3 regions of the Micromonospora sp. DT62 genome follow, and region 3 is predicted to be linked to each of the others. Evidence: riboswitches for the same ligand, from Rfam matches in the RefSeq annotation. Region 3 holds a riboswitch; each other region holds the start of a gene.

Region 1 (5,192 bases), on a different contig from region 3:
TGGTCTCCGACGTGTCCGGGGTGATCTCCGACTACCTCTACTCCGGCAAGCCGTACGCGGTGACCGACATGGTGGACTCCGGCGACCGGTTCCCCGAGCAGTTCCCGCTCGCCGGGTCGGGCTACGTGCTGCGGCGAGACATGGCGAACGTGGACGAGGTGCTGACCGCGCTGCTGGACACCGATCCGCTGGCCTCGGCGCGGTGGGCCACCCGGAGCCGCTACCTGGGCGACTTCCCCGCCGAGTCGTACGCCGAGGCGTTCCTGGAGGCCGCACGGCGCCAGCTCGACGAGGGCTGGAAGACGCCCGCCCCGCGCACGGGCGGCGCGACCGGCCTGCCGCTCGACCCGGACGAGGCGACCCTCTTCCCCGCCACCTGACGCCCCGGCCGGGAGGCACACCGGTCGCGACGGCGGATCTGTGGGCCGGGCCGGTTGCGGGGCACCGTCAGCGGTACGGCTCGACGAGGTCCAGGACCGCCTCGGGGGCCTCGACGTGGGCGTTGTGCCCGAGGCCGGTCAGGGTGGCGACCGGCACCCCCAGCTCCGTGAGCTGGGCGTCGGTGACCATGGGGTCGTGCTCGCCGCGGGCCAGCAGCACGGGCACGTCGGTCGCCGCCAGCAGGGCGGGCAGGTCCGGCGCGCCCACGCCGAACGCGGCCGGGTCCATCGCCAGCCGCCAGCGGCCGTCGACCTGCCGCAGCCCCGCCTCCACGACGGGGTGCTCCGGGGCGAAGAGCCCGGTCAGGCCGGCCACCCGCAGGTAGCGGCGGGCCGCCTCGTCCCGGCTGGCGAACCAGGTCACCGGCCGGGCCGCCAGCTCACCCGCCTTGGCCAGCTCCGCCGGCGACCAGACGGCCTTGATGCCGAGCCCGACGACGGCGTCGACGGGCAGCCCGGCGCCCCGGGCGGCCAGCGCCAGTCCGACCACCCCGCCGAGGGAGTGCCCCAGCACGACCAGCCGGTCGCCCGCCGCGAGCCCCGCGGCGATCCGCGCGGCCAGCCCCGGGAAGGAGTACTCCGGCAGCGGCGGCGACCAGCCGTGGCCGGCGAGGTCCGGCGCCAGCCACCGCCCCGCCCACCGACGCTCCAGCAGCGGCGCCCAGGGCAGCCACACGTCGCCGGTCGCGCCCATGCCGTGCAGCAGCAGGAGCACCCGCCGGCCGTCCCGGTCACCCGACTCATCGACCATGGGCGCAGTGTGCCACCCGTCGGACGCCGCGGGCGAGGGCCGTGACCCGGACACGACATCGGGCGCCGACCCCCCGGGTGGGGAGCCGACGCCCGACGGCGTCGCTCAGGCGGAGTAGCCGCGGGTGGCGGCCCAGTTCGCCAGGGCGATGGTGCTGATCCAGTACGACGCGGTCGCCGGGTTCGCCGAGTCGGCGATCTTCACCAGCCGTCCCCCGTCCTGGTAGCCGACCACCGCGATGTAGTGGCCGCCGGGGAAGGAGTGCCAGCCGCCGTCGGTGTCCGTGGCGCTGCCGGCGACATTGACCACGACCCCCCGCCCGTCGGCGATGGCCGCGACGACGTCGGCCTGGAGCCGGTCCATCTGGGCCGGGGTGGCGGCGCCACCGGGGATCATCCGGGTCCGGTACGGCTCGCCCTTCACCGTCGCGTTCAGCACGCGGGTGGTGTCCTGGGCCGAGTCGGTGCCCATCTGGTCGGTGCCCAACTGGGCACCGAGGGCGTCCTGGCTGCGCGCGATGCCGGCGGCGCTGAGGGCGTGCCGGACGGCCGCCGGACCACAGTTGTAGAAGGTCGTCTGGGCCTGGTAGTCGTAGTCCAGGCTCTTGGCGGCCGGCGGCTTCGGCGGCTCCGGCTTGCGGGTCAGGTCCGGGTCCGGGGCGGCGCTGGACGCGCTGGCCGACGGGGCGGCGCTGGACGCGGCCGGGGCGGCGCTGGACGGGGCGGGCGCGACCCGGGCCTGGCTGCGCGAGGCCGCCGCGTCGTCCCGCAGTTCGGTCGCGGCCACCGGGGCCGGCGCGGCGGCGGGGGCCTCGTCGGTTCCGGCCAGCAGCGCGCCCGTGCCCGACGCCAGCACGAGCGCCGCGGCGGACGCGGCGGCCAGCTGGTACGGACGCTCGGACGTGAGGCGACGCAGCTGTCGCTTGAGGTGGTGCTTCACGGTTTCCTCCACGGGCTCGGGGTAGCGGCCGTCGGTCCGCGCCGAGGGCAGGGCGGACCGACCGCGCGGACGGGCGTCCGGGCGGGTGGTGGGCCACTCAGGGGATGCGCCCGGGACGCCGGGCGACGGACGGTGACCGGCGGGTCAGCTCATGACCTGCGGGCGGACGAGCGCGGTCACCGCGGCGCCGTGGAGACGGCGGCACAACCGAGGGGTGTACGGGTGTGGCATGAAGATGGAACTCCTTCCGACACCGCCGACCGGGTTAGCTGACGGATTCGGGCGGGAAGAACGCCCTACCACGGGCCCACGGCCCACGGATTCACCCCAACGAGCACTGGGTCCCCGGTTCGTCGTTCACGATTAGGCGGGTCGGCGCGGCGTCGCCTCTGGCGATCGGGTACCGCACCGGACGCGCCGACATTACTGGCCGGCCCACGCCCTGCCAACCCCGCCCCACCTGCCTAAACCTTGATCGGCAAACAATTTTTGCGGGCACTTCGCCACTGACGCGACTCAATGGGACGACCGTTTCTGTGCGCGCCTCCGGGCGACAATGGGACAAGTGGCGGACATCGGCGCCGAAACCCCGGCGGGAATCGACCGGGCCGCGCCGGATGACCGGTTCGCCGACGTGGTGACCGGCGTCACCGAAACGGTCGGGATTTCGTCGCCCGGACTCTCCAGCCGCCGGGGCGTCTCAGCGCGAGTCGGCGTACGTCGGTCGGTGGTCGTCCTGCGGGTCGGCGGCCCGGGGGCGCGGCACGGCGTTGCCCCGGTCCCCCGGCGCCGCCCCGCGGCCGCCGGGGTCCTTCCCGGCGCCGTCCCCGTCCCGCGGCGTCCGGACCGGCCTGCGCGGAGTGAGCAGCCGCATCATCGGCGTCTCGACGAGACGGTGCAACAGGCCGGCCAGGGCCAGGTTGACCAGCAGGAAGCCGAGCACCACCGCCGGCCCCCACCAGCCGGTGAAGCCGACGCCCCAGTCGCCGGTGAGCCGCAGGACGGTGATCATCACGAGGACGTGCACCAGATAGAAGGCGAAGGAGACCTCGCCCAGCCAGACCATCGGCCGGGACCGCCACGGCGAGCGCCGCCCGCGCACGTCCGCGTCCGCCGCCGCGGCGATGACCAGGATGTACGCCACCGAGAGCAGCGCCGCCCACAGTTCGGCGCGCACCCACTGCGCGGCGACCACCCAGGTCACCACGAAGAGCAGGCTGGCCAGCGGCAGGCCCGGCCCACGCCACCGGCCACGCCGCATCAGCTCGGCGGCGGCGACGCCCATCCAGAACTCCAGCGACCGCACCGGCGGGAAGACCTGGGTGAACCACCAGCGGCTCTCCTCGGGCACCAGCGCCTGGGCCGGCCAGAGCGCCAGGATGAGCAGCGGCACCGCGACCACGACGGCCCACAGGGCCCACGGCCGGGCCCGGCGGATCAGCGGCAGCGCCAACGGCAGGCAGAGGTAGAAGAAGAACTCGCAGGACAGCGACCAGCTGACCGTGTTGATGCTGTAGAAGTGGCCCGGCCGCGGGTCCCACGCCTGGAGGAGGAACAGGTTCTCCACCGCGACGAACCGGTCCACGGGGTCGGCGAACCAGGCCGCGACCGCCAGGGCCGCCACCCACAGCACCACGTGGCTCGGCCAGATCTTGGCCACCCGGCGCCGCCAGAACGCCCGACGGGTGTCGGTGGGTCGGGCCGACCAGACCAGCACGAAGCCGCTGAGGATGAAGAAGAACTGCACGCCCGACAGGCCGAGGGCGAAGGCCCAGTCCACGACGGCCTTCTGGCCGGGCTCGGCGATGATGCCCATCGTCGCGACGTGGAACCCGAAGACGAGCAGGGCGGCGACCCAGCGCAGCCCGGTCAGCGACGGCAGGCGGCTGGCCGGGGACGCGGGCCGGGTGGCCGGCGTGACGGTCGCGGCGTCGTTCATGCCGGCATCCCGACGATCCGCAGGGTCACCAGCACGTACGTCTCCTCCTCGACCCCGTCGTCGGGCGTCCCGGGAGGACGCCCCTTGCGGCTCCGGTCGGCACCGCCCGCCGGGCACCATACCCGCCGCTCCTGCTGATCCTTCCGTCCCGTCCGGAAGCGACCGTTGCGCCCCATCCGGGGTGATCGTCGCGTCCCGTCCCGTGACGGGGGTGATCGTGGCGTCCCGTCCCGTGACGGGGTGACGGCCGGCTATGCCCACGTCGGCCCGTGGCCTAATATTCCGTGACCCGGAGGTGACGAGAGGCGGGGCACATGCATCGGCGGATCCTGATGCGGGCCAAGAAGGGCCCGTTCGACGTCTACTCGCCAGAGGAAAGCTACGAGCACAACTGGATCGGCGAGAACAACGGCAACCTCGTCTTCAGCCACGCCGCGCACAAGCTGCTGCGCACCGCCACCGCCGAGATCACCTCGACCGAGTTCAAGGTCAACCCGCGCGACGCCGACATGATCAACGAGCGGTACGACGTCTACGTGGTGCCGCTGGCCAACGCCTTCCGGCGCAGCTACGCCCACCGCGTCGAGGCGATGACCAAGCTCATCGAGCGGCTGAAGATCCCGGTAGTGGTGCTGGGGGTCGGCGTACAGACCGACGTCCACGGCGACCGGGAGTACCTGCGCCCGATCGACGACGTGGTGACCCGGTTCGTCCGGGCGGTGCTGGACCGCTCGCCCAGCATCGGCGTCCGGGGCGAGATCACCGAGGGCTACCTGCGCACCCTGGGCTTCTCCGCCGTCGACGTGATCGGCTGCCCGTCGATGTTCCTGCACGCCGACAACCTCCGGGTGGAGAAGCGGAAGCCGGCGCTGGCGCCGGACGACCGGCTCGCGCTCACCGTCTCGCCGTACGTCAAGTCGATGGCGAAGATCATCGCCCGGCACCACGAGCGGTACCCGAACCTGCGCTACCTGCCGCAGGACCTCAAGACGCTCGGCACGCTGCTCTACGGCGACGCCCCCGAGGACCGGGGGAAGTCCAGCGCCATCCCGATCCACACCTCGCACCCGCTGTTCACCGAGGACAAGGTGCGGATGTTCGTCGACCCGTGGACCTGGATGGA
Region 2 (5,192 bases), on a different contig from region 3:
GCGAGTCGCGTCCCGCGTGAAGCAACGTCGATGCGCGCCCAGCCGCTGCCAGGAAAATTTCCACCGCGGCAACATATGGCCATTCTCAAATCAATCGATGGGTTGTAACGTCTGCCCAACGTTCCAGCCACGGCGTGACATACCCCCTGTCGCGCCGCCAGAAAGAGGTGGGCCCATGGGACTCCGTCCCAACCTGCTGACCCGGCGTACGGCCGGCGTCGCGTCGACGACCCTCGCGCTGCTGCTCAGCACCGCCGCCGTCGGTGTCGTACCGGCCGCTTCGGCCTTCTCCGCCGCCCCGACCGAGGTCTGCGTCGAGCCGGCCGACGTCCACTCGGACGCCCGCGTCAAGCCGGGCAGCGGCGCCAAGCACGAGCCGAACGAGCTGACCCTCGCGGAGACCCGCGAGCGCGAGGCCGACATGGCCGCCGCGCTGCGCGAGCGGGCCCGGTTCCGTACCGGCGCCGGGGCCTCCACGATGGCCGCCGCCGTCACCATCCCGGTGGTGGTGCACGTGATCCAGGAGAACAGCACCCGGGCCGGCGGCAACATCCCCGACTCGATGGTCAACTCGCAGATCAACGTGCTGAACCAGTCGTTCAGCGGGGCCACCGGCGGCGCGTCCACCGCGTTCAGCTTCCAGCTCCAGAAGATCAACCGGGTGACGAACCCGTCCTGGTACCCGATCGTGTCGGGTTCCTCGGCGGAGCGGTCGATGAAGACCTCGCTGCGTACGGGCGGCAAGAACACCCTCAACATCTACCTGGGCGAGCTGAGCAACGGCCTGCTCGGCTGGGCGACCTTCCCGACCCGCAACCTCAACAGCATGGACGGCGTCGTCGTGCTGAGCGAGTCGCTGCCGGGCGGCACCGCCACCAACTACAACCAGGGCGACACGGGCACCCACGAGGTCGGCCACTGGCTGAACCTCTACCACACCTTCCAGGGCGGCTGCTCCGGCTCGGGCGACAGCGTCAGCGACACCGCTGCCGAGGCCTCGCCGGCCTCCGGCTGCCCGACCGGGCGGAACACCTGCACCGCCCCCGGCGTCGACCCGATCACCAACTTCATGGACTACAGCTACGACTCCTGCATGTACCAGTTCACCGCCGGGCAGGCCAGCCGCATGCTGACCGCCTGGAACGCGTACCGCGCGGCGTAGTTCCGCCGTACGACTCCACCGGTGCCGGCCTCGCTCGACGGGGCCGGCACCGGCGTCTGTGCGGCCGCGCACGCGGGTGTCGGGCGGTGGTCACGGTGCGGCGCCCCGGAGGGGGACGGCCCGGGGCGCCGCACCGCGTCTCAGGCGGCGGGGCGGGCGGCGTGGTCGCCGACGCGCCCCGACCGGGTCTCGGGCACCAGCGCGGTGCCGACGTCGGCCGCGCGGGGGTCGAGCCACACCTGCACGGCGGGCCGGCCGTGCCACTCGCTGGCGCCGCCCGCGACGCCGGACTCGCGGCGGGCCAGCATCGCCACGTCGACGGTGAACTCGAAGACCCGCCAGTCGACCTGCGGCGCGGCCCGGTGGCTGCGGGCCAGCCGGGCGACCCGCGCCGGGTCGGTCACCGGGCGGGCGTGGCCAGCGACGTAGGCTTCGTCGTCGCTCTCCTCGGGCGGGAACGAATGCAGCGCGTAGCGGCCGTCGCGCTCCAGGTCGCGCCGCTTGGGCGAGTCGACGACGAAGCAGAAGAGCCCCTCGTCGGTGATCACCGGGGAGACCGGGTGCACCCGGGGACCGCCGTCGGCGCGGACGGTGGCCAGGTAGCCGAAGCCCGGCCCGTACTGCTGCATGAGGAGGCGGATCCCGTCGGCGAGGCGGGGCTCGTCGGCGGCGAATTCGGACCAGGAAGCCATGCCGGCATTCTATCGAACAATTGTACGAAGATGCACTCCGACACGCAGGTCACGCGTGTCGGTCGCTAAGGTGTGCGGATGCTGCTCTCCGACCGCGACCTGGCCTCCGAGATCGAGGCGGGGACGCTCGCGCTGGAGCCGTTCGAGCCCGCGCTGGTGCAACCGTCCAGCATCGACGTACGCCTGGACAAGCACTTCCGGGTCTTCAACAACCACCTCTACACCCACATCGACCCCGCGCAGCAGCAGGACGACCTCACGTCGATGGTCGAGGTGCCCGACGGCGAGCCGTACGTGCTGCATCCGGGCGAGTTCGTGCTCGCCTCGACGCTGGAGGTGATCACGCTCGGCGACCAGCTCGCCGGCCGCCTGGAGGGGAAGAGCTCACTGGGCCGGTTGGGCCTGCTCACCCACTCCACGGCGGGCTTCATCGACCCGGGCTTCTCCGGTCACGTGACCCTCGAACTGTCCAACGTCGCCAACCTGCCGATCACCCTCTGGCCGGGCATGAAGATCGGCCAGCTCTGCATCTTCCGGCTCTCGTCGCCGGCGCAGCATCCGTACGGCTCGGCCGTCTACGGCTCGCGCTACCAGGGGCAGCGCGGCCCGACCCCGAGCCGCTCCTGGCAGCACTGGCGCACCTGGCCCACCCGCTGACCCGGGCCGCTACGTGTCAGGAAGGGCACCTTCCTCTACCGGATCCGTCAGGAAGGTGCCCTTCCTTGCACCTCAGCCGGGCCGGCCGTAGCTGTGGATCGGGCCGTCGTCGACCTTCTTCATCCTGATCGGCACCCCGGCCCGGGAGGCGTGCACCACCCAGCCCCCGCCGACGTACATGCCGACGTGGTGCAGGTCGCTGTAGTAGAAGACGAGGTCGCCCGGGCGCAGCTCGCCCCGGCTGACGGACGCGGTGGCCCGCCGCTGCTGCGCGGCGTTGTGCGGCAGCGACACCCCCGCCTTCGCCCAGGCGGCGAGCATCAGGCCGGAGCAGTCGTACGAGTTCGGCCCCTCGGCGCCCCAGACGTAGGGCTTGCCGATCTGCGCGCAGGCGAACTTCACGGCGGTGCCGGCCGGGCCGCCGGGATAGCCGGCCGGGCAGGGGGCGGGGCGCAGCGGCCCGCCGCCGCCGTTGCCGTAGACCCGCAGCCGCAGCTTCTGCAACCGGTCGATCTCGGCGTTGATCTGCTTCTTCTTCGCCGCGAGCTGGGCCTCGGTGCGGCTGAGCTGGACGACCATCTCGTCCAGCGGCGCCTTCTTGGCGGCCAGCCGGTCGCGCAGCTCGGCGACCTGCCGCACGTCCTGCTGCTGGTGCTGGGCGAACTGGTCGAGCAGCTCGAGCTGCCCGATCATCTCGCTCGGTGAGCGGCTGCCCAGCAGGGCGTTGACGGCGGAGACGTTCTCGCCCTTGTAGGCGCGGGCCGCCAGCGCGCCGACCTTCTCCATCGCCTGGTCGACCTGCTTCTCCAGGGGACCGATCTGCGCGGCGAGCGCGTCGGCCTGCTTTCGCCTGGCGGCCAGGTCCTGTCGGGTGGCGTTGTGCCGTTCGATGATCGGTTCGAGCTTGTTCCAGTCCTCGTCGATCTGCCGCTCGATCTCGGCGACCGTCGGTTCGGCGTGGGCCGCCGTGGCGCCGCCGGTCAGGACGACGGCGAACGCGGCCAGGGCGGCGAGGGCGGTGGTGCAGCGGTACCAGCGTGGGCGCGGCGCAGCCGTCACCGGGTCGGCGAGGGCCGACCGGGCCGACGGTGGCCGCGGGGCATGGTGTGCCACCGGGCTTCGTACTCCTTCTTCCGTACCGCCTACCGGGTTAGCTGACGGGTTCGGGCGGGAAGGGGCGCCCTACCGCAGGACTGCGGATTCACCCCGGGGAACATGGGTCCCCGGCTCGCTCGGGAGCGACTCGGCGGTGTCGGACCGTCACCGCCCTGGTTGGACGGAATGTCACCGGCCGACGAAGGACCAGAGTAGAGACGACCGTTATCGATCCGCAACCCTACGGGCAGTGACACTCCGTACCCACCCGGGTCGGGCGGTTCCGCAACCCGGGCAACGAAGATTTCCTTCCTTCTGAAGTGTCTGACGGAAAGGTATTGACCAGAGGCGGCGGGCGGGGCGAAGGTGACCCCACCTTTGCCCGTCCGAACTGGGGGTCTGATGCACCTGTCAGCGACATCGAGGAGCAGACGCGTCCTGCTGGCCGCCGCCGTGGCAGCCGCCATGGCGACGACGCCGCTCACCGCCGCCGGATCCGCCGCCGCGGCAGCGCCGGTGAACGACCGGCAGCAGCAGTACGCCGCCGCGGCCGCCGAGTACGGCGTACCGGAGAGCGTCCTGCTCGGGGTCTCCTACCTGCAGTCCCGCTGGGACACCAACGCCGGCACGCCGAGCACCAGCGGCGGCTACGGACCGATGCACCTCACCGACGCCGAGCACGTCGCCGCCCTCGCCGGCGGCACGCACCACGACGAGGGCACCGAGGACCCGCGCGGCGACGACTCCCGCCCGTCCCTGGCCGAGGCCGGCGAGCCGCCGGCCGCCACGCCGCCCGCCGAGGCCGCGCTGCGGACCGTCGACGCCGCCGCCGACCTGACCGGCGCCAGCGAGGAGTCGCTGCGGACGGACGTCACGGCCAACATCCGGGGCGGCGCGGCGCTGCTGGCCGCGTACCAGAAGGAGATCGGCGCCCCGGTCGGCGCCGGCACCGACCCGGCGACCTGGTACGGCGCGGTGGCCCGGTACTCCGGCGCGGACAGCGCCGACGCCGCGGCGGCCTTCGCCAACGAGGTGTACGCCACCATCGCCACGGGCGACAGCCGGGTGACCGACGACGGGCAGCGGGTCACGCTGGCCGGCCGGGCGGTCCAGCCGGACCGCTCCTGGCTGGACCGGCTGCGCCTGCGCAAGCTCGCCCGACCGGACGGGCTGGAGTGCCCGAGCGACATCTCCTGCGAGTGGATCCCGGCGCCGTACGAGAACTACGGCCCCACCCTGGGCGACTACGGCAACCACGACCTGGGCAACCGTCCCACCCAGCAGAAGATCGAGTACATCGTCATCCACGACACCGAGGGCTACTTCGGTCCCAGCGTCAACCTGGTCAAGGACCCGAAGCGGGTGGGTTGGCACTACACCCTGCGCTCGGTGGACGGGCACATCGCCCAGCACATCAAGACCAAGAACGTCGGCTGGCACGCCGGCAACTGGTACGTGAACGCCAAGTCCATCGGCCTCGAACACGAGGGCTTCGCCGGGCACGGCACCTGGTACACGGAGGCGATGTACCGCACCTCCGCCAAGCTGGTCCGCCACCTGGCGCGGCAGTACAACATCCCGCTGGA
Region 3 (5,192 bases):
GCGGCCGTCGCCCAGTGCCGCTCGGCGTCGCGTACCCGGGCGGCGGCGGCCACCGCGGCACCCCCGCTGGCGGCCGTGGCATCCCCGGCCGAGAGCACGTCGAGCGAGACGGCCATCGCCCGGCAGCCGTTCGCGGCGGCGGTGAAGGCCGCACCCACCGTGCCCGAGTGCAGCACCGCGCGTCCCGCGTTCGCGCCCCGGTTGATGCCGGACAGCACCACCGCCGGCGGAGGCCCGAAGGCGCCGTGCACGGCGATCAGCGCGATGAAGCCGGGGGAGCCGCCGACCGCGAACGCCGGCACCCCCGGCAGCTCCGGCAGCGGGTGCTCGTGGACCACCACGTGCCCGTCGCGCTCCACGGCGGTCATCGCGGCGCTGGTGCCGCTCGCCTCCTCCAGCGGCGCGGCGACGACCACGTCCAGGCCCCGGTCCGCCGCCGCCCGCGCCAGCGTCTGGATGCCGGGCGCGGCGATCCCGTCGTCGTTGGTGACCAGTACCCGCAGCGTCATCGCTCGGCCGCCCGTTCGGCCAGCTCGTCGGGGCTCGTCCGCTCCTGCGGCCGGCTGCCGGCCGGTACGAGACGCACCCGGTCGACCAGGCCGGTGATCGAGTCGAGCCGGCCGGTGCCCAGGCCGTGCCGGGTCACGTTCAGCGCGCCGGCCGCCGCGCCGGTACGGATCGCGGTGCGCACGTCACCGCCGCGCGCCACCACGGCCGCCACCCCGGCGGTCATCGAGTCGCCCGCCCCGCGCGGATCGGCCGCCTCCAGCCGGGGCATCTCGACCTCGAAGACCTCGCCGTCGACCAGGGCGAGGGCGGGCTTGTCGGCCCGGCTCACCACCACGTTCTCGGCGCCGCCGGCGTGCAGGTCGTACAGGGCCCGGGTGAGCTGCTCCTCGTCCTCGCCGTCGGCGCGGCCGTCGGCGATCAGCTCCTCGTGGCTGACCTTGAGGAAGAAGACGCCGCTGTCCAGCACGGCGTCGAGGTGCTCGCCGCAGAGGTCGACCACCACCCGACTGCCGTTGGCCCCCAGGTCGGCGGCGAACCGCCGGTAGAGGTCGGCCGGGACCAGCGACGGCTCGTTCGGCCCGCTCAGCACGCTGACCGGGGCGCGCAGCCCCTCGCCGAGCGCCAGGTTGTAGAGCTCGTCCAGCTCGTGCCGGCTGAGCGGCTGGCCGGGCACGTCCACGATCTCCTGCCGGGAGCCCTCGCGCCGATCGTGCACGTACCCGCCGCTGCCGGAGTCGCGGACCACCACCTTCAGGTGCACCCCCTCGCTGACCAGCAGCGGCTCCAGCACCTGGCCGATCTCGCCGCCGAGGGCGGTGCAGAGCACCACGTCGACCCCGAGCGACATCACCATCCGGGCCTGCCAGACGCCCTGCCCGCCGGGGTGCAGGTGCAGCTCCGGCGCCTCGCTGGGCTGGTCGACGGTCACCGTCAGCCGGGGCGTGGGCGCGAAGACCATCACGTGCCCGCTCATCCGTCGTACCCGTCCATGCGCCCATCCTCCGCCGATCGACACGTACCGTGACCATCCATCAGCTGACCGTAGTGTGGTCGGCGGCCGGACGTCCGGACTCCGGGCGGGATCGGCGCGGCGTTGCCAGGGGGCCCGGCATGCGCGACGATCGGGCGACCACCGACGCTGGGGAGACGGCGTGCTCAGGCGAAGTTCCTTCAGCTACACCGTCCAGGCACGCTGTTCCCTCGCGGAGGCCGCGGCGCTGCTCGCCGACCCCACCCGGCAGGAGGACCTGCACCCGCTGATCGTCCGGGTCCGCCGGGTGCCGCCCCGTCCTGGCGCGCGGGCCAGCTACGACATCACCGATCGACTGGCCGCCGGGCCGGTGCGCCTGCCGATCACCTACCGGGCCGACGTCCTCGTCGACGATCCCGACGAGATCGTCACCGTGGCCCGGCAGTGGCCTGCCACCACGGTGCGCAACCACACCCGGCTGCGGGCGGAGCCCGACGGCGTGGTCCGCATCGAGGTCGAGATCACCCTCGCCGCGCCCGCGCCGCTCTTCGGCTACGCGTTCCGCCAGGCCCGCGCCGCCCACCTCGGGCTGGCCGCCCGCCTCGCCGTGGCCCTCGACACGAGCCCGCCTGGGCCGCCGGCCGACTGACCGCCGGACGGGCCCGGCCGCAGTGGCTGGAGGCGGCGGACGCCGCCGCGCCCCGGTGACCCGCGACGGGCGGGGGACCGGGGCGCGGGCGTCAGTAGACCGACAGGTGCACGTGGTTGGTGTGGTCGCTGGACGGGTCGCCGTTGGCTCCGCTGTACGACTTCCATCCGCTGCTGGGCAGCCAGATCTGCCTGTACCAGATCACGTAGAGCACGGCGAGCCGGTCGGCGTTGCGCACGAAGTACGCCGACAGGTTGTTGCCGTACGTCCGGTCGCCGCCGGTGGCGTCGCCGCCGAAGCCGCCCTTCTGGGCCGCGAAGTCGCAGGCCCGGCCCTTCGGGTGCTCGCCCGAGCCGCCGGGGCGGTAGCAGGAGACGTAGCGGGTGAAGCCCGCCGCCTTGGCCTGGTTGAGCGCGTGCAGGGTGCGCGGGGTGATACAGCCGTTGGCGGGGGTGGGGTCGTTGACGCTGCACGACTCGCGCGGCCAGGAGCCGTCGGAGTTGCGCGGGGCCGCCTTCGCCGTCTTGCTGGAGGTGCCGCCCGGCGAGGTGCCCGCCCCCGTGGACTGCTGCCGCTGTTGCTGCTGCTCGCGGTTGGCGACCGTCAGCGCCCGTTCGGCCTGCTCCTTGCGCTTGGCCATCACGGTGACCTGCTTGCGCTGCTCCCGGATCTCGCCGTCCAGGGCGAGCTTGGTGCGGGTGGCCTCGTCCCGGGTCTCCTGGAGTTCGCGCAGGGCCCGGTCCTCCTTGGCGGCCACCGCGTCGAGGGCGGCGGCGCGGTCCATGAAGCCGTCCGGCGAGCTGCTGTTGAGCAGGGCGGACGCCACGCTGAGCCGACCGGTGCGGTAGGCCGCCCCCGCGATCTCGCCGACCCTGGCGGTGTGCGCGGCCAGCTCGACCTCGGTGGTCTTGAGCTGCGTGGCGAGCTGCTGCTGCCGCTTGGCCGACGTGTCCAGGGCGCGCTTGGCGTCGAGGTAGCCCTTGCTGGCGGCCTCCAACTGGGCCCGCAGGGCGGGGGTGCCGCCCTCCTCGTCCTGGCCGGGAGCTGCGGCGAGCAGGCCGGCCCGGGTGGCGGCCGCCGCCGGGGCGGCGGTGACCGGAGCCACCGCGGCGCCGAGGGCGAGCATCGTGGCGATCAGGGCCGCCGTCCGGGCGGCACGTCGTCGTACAGGTGCCATCACTGGCATGCAGGTGTCCTTCCGTCAGCCGCCGACCGGGTTAGCTGACGGGTTCGGGACGGAAGATCCCTACCGCTGACGCGGATGCACCCCACGAACTTGGTTCCCCGGTTCGCCCCGCCGGGCGATTAGGCGGCGGCCACCGCCGGCACCGGTGGGTGCCGCCTGGCGGAGGCCGAAGCCGAGCCTACCGGTGCCGGTGTGACTGATGCAGCGCAGGTGACGCAGGGTGTACGTCCACTAACAGTCAAATCCGGCATAAGCGCACAATACTCTCCCAGATTTAAGGCTGTCCTCATTACCACTCAACCGACCCGCAGGCCCCGCGCGACGCTCCGGGCTCGATCTGCAACGTGGCGTGCTCGATGTGGAAGTCGTCGTGCAGCGCGGCCCGGGCGGCGCCCAGCACCGCGCCGACCTCCGCGCCGGGTGCCATGGTCAGGTGGGCCGAGGCCACCTCCATTCCGGAGGTCAGCGTCCAGACGTGCAGGTCGTGCACCTCGGCGACGCCGGGCACGGCGGCCAGCCGGTCGTGCACCGCGGTCACCTGGAGGTGCTCCGGCGCGGCCTGCACCAGGATGCGCAGCGCGGCCCGCCCGAGCCGCCAGGTGCGCGGCAGGATGAACACCCCGATCGCGACCGCCACCAGGGGGTCCGCCCACCACCAGCCGGTGGTGGCGATCAGCAGGGCGGCCCCGATCACGCCGAGTGACCCCAGCAGGTCGCCGAGCACCTCCAGGTACGCCCCGTGGACGTTGATGCTCTCCTTCGCCCCGGAGCGCAGCAGCGCGAAGGCGCCGATGTTGGCGAGCAGGCCGAGCACGGCGACCACCAGCATCGGGCCGGCCAGCACCACCGGCGGGTCGCCGAAGCGGCGCACCGCCTCGATCACGACGTAGACCGCGACGCCGGAGAGCAGGACGGCGTTGGCCAGTGCGGCCAGCACCTCCAGCCGGTAGAGGCCGAAGGTGCGCTGCGGGTCGGCGCCCGCCCGCCGGGTGGCGGCGATCGCCGCGAGCGCCATGCCGATGCCGAGCACGTCGGTGAACATGTGCCCGGCGTCGCTCAGCAGGGCCAGCGAGCCCGTGCGGAAGGCCGCCACCGCCTCCACCACCATGAGGCCGGCGAGCAGCCCGAACGCCGCCCAGAGCCGGCCCCGGTGGCGGTGCGCGGCATTCGCCACCGACCCGTGATGGTGGTCATGACCTGCGCCCACGCGCCCACCCTCCGTCAGGCGTCCGGATTCGCGTTCAATCTATGTTCACATCGCTATGTATGCAAGTAACGTCGGCTCAGCCGATCGGGTCGACGGTGGTCAGCCGCTGGGTGGCCCGGGACAGCGCCACGTAGAGCGTCCGCACCCCCGACCCCGGGTCGGCCCGGATCTCGCCCGGGGCGACGAGGACGACCCCGTCGTACTCCATGCCCTTGGCCTCCAGGCTGGTCACCACCTGCAAACGCGGCGCGCCGAGCCGGCCCAGCCAGCCGGCCACCTCGTCGCGGCGCGGCACCGGCGTGATCACCCCGACCGTGCCCTCGACGTCGGCGAGCAGCGCGCCGGCCGCCGCCACCACCGCGGCCTCCAGCTCAGCCGGCGGCACCGACAGCGCGACCGGGTCGATGCCGGTGGAGCGCACCGCCCGGGGCAGCGGCAGGTCCGGGTGCAGCCGGCGGATCTCGGCCGCCGCCACCGCGAAGATCTCCGCCGAGTTGCGGTAGTTCGTGGTGAGGGTGAAGTGGTGCCGCTTGCGCCGGCCCAGCGCCTGGTCCCGGGCCCGGGTCAGCTCCTCCGGATCCCCCGTCCACGCCGTCTGCGCCGGGTCGCCCACCACCGTCCACGAGGCCAGCCGGCCCCGCCGGCCGATCATGCGCCACTGCATCGGCGA

Evidence for each region. Region 3 has a riboswitch for cyclic di-AMP ahead of ACPXCB_RS16310 (coiled-coil domain-containing protein). Riboswitches for the same ligand answer to the same signal wherever they lie in the genome.
Region 1: another riboswitch for cyclic di-AMP. It lies ahead of ACPXCB_RS00560 (C39 family peptidase); the one in region 3 lies ahead of ACPXCB_RS16310 (coiled-coil domain-containing protein).
Region 2: another riboswitch for cyclic di-AMP. It lies ahead of ACPXCB_RS17005 (NlpC/P60 family protein); the one in region 3 lies ahead of ACPXCB_RS16310 (coiled-coil domain-containing protein).

What each region holds. Positions count from the first base shown of each region.
Region 1 covers NZ_JBNCOB010000001.1:128,315-133,506, forward strand. The annotation lists gene ACPXCB_RS00550 (CDP-glycerol glycerophosphotransferase family protein) at 1-380, shown strand, start outside; gene ACPXCB_RS00555 (alpha/beta fold hydrolase) at 448-1,191, opposite strand; gene ACPXCB_RS00560 (C39 family peptidase) at 1,297-2,142, opposite strand; cyclic di-AMP (ydaO/yuaA leader) riboswitch at 2,370-2,510, opposite strand; gene ACPXCB_RS00565 (acyltransferase family protein) at 2,831-4,069, opposite strand; gene ACPXCB_RS00570 (hypothetical protein) at 4,066-4,245, opposite strand; gene ACPXCB_RS00575 (polysaccharide pyruvyl transferase family protein) at 4,384-5,192, shown strand, end outside.
Region 2 covers NZ_JBNCOB010000011.1:951-6,142, reverse strand. The annotation lists gene ACPXCB_RS17020 (zinc metalloprotease) at 176-1,162, shown strand; gene ACPXCB_RS17015 (pyridoxamine 5'-phosphate oxidase family protein) at 1,303-1,854, opposite strand; gene dcd (dCTP deaminase) at 1,933-2,511, shown strand; gene ACPXCB_RS17005 (NlpC/P60 family protein) at 2,584-3,624, opposite strand; cyclic di-AMP (ydaO/yuaA leader) riboswitch at 3,637-3,770, opposite strand; gene ACPXCB_RS17000 (N-acetylmuramoyl-L-alanine amidase) at 4,072-5,192, shown strand, end outside.
Region 3 covers NZ_JBNCOB010000010.1:32,902-38,093, reverse strand. The annotation lists gene surE (5'/3'-nucleotidase SurE) at 1-509, opposite strand, end outside; gene ACPXCB_RS16320 (1-phosphofructokinase family hexose kinase) at 506-1,483, opposite strand; gene ACPXCB_RS16315 (SRPBCC family protein) at 1,662-2,129, shown strand; gene ACPXCB_RS16310 (coiled-coil domain-containing protein) at 2,221-3,306, opposite strand; cyclic di-AMP (ydaO/yuaA leader) riboswitch at 3,320-3,451, opposite strand; gene ACPXCB_RS16305 (cation diffusion facilitator family transporter) at 3,605-4,522, opposite strand; gene ACPXCB_RS16300 (HelD family protein) at 4,599-5,192, opposite strand, start outside.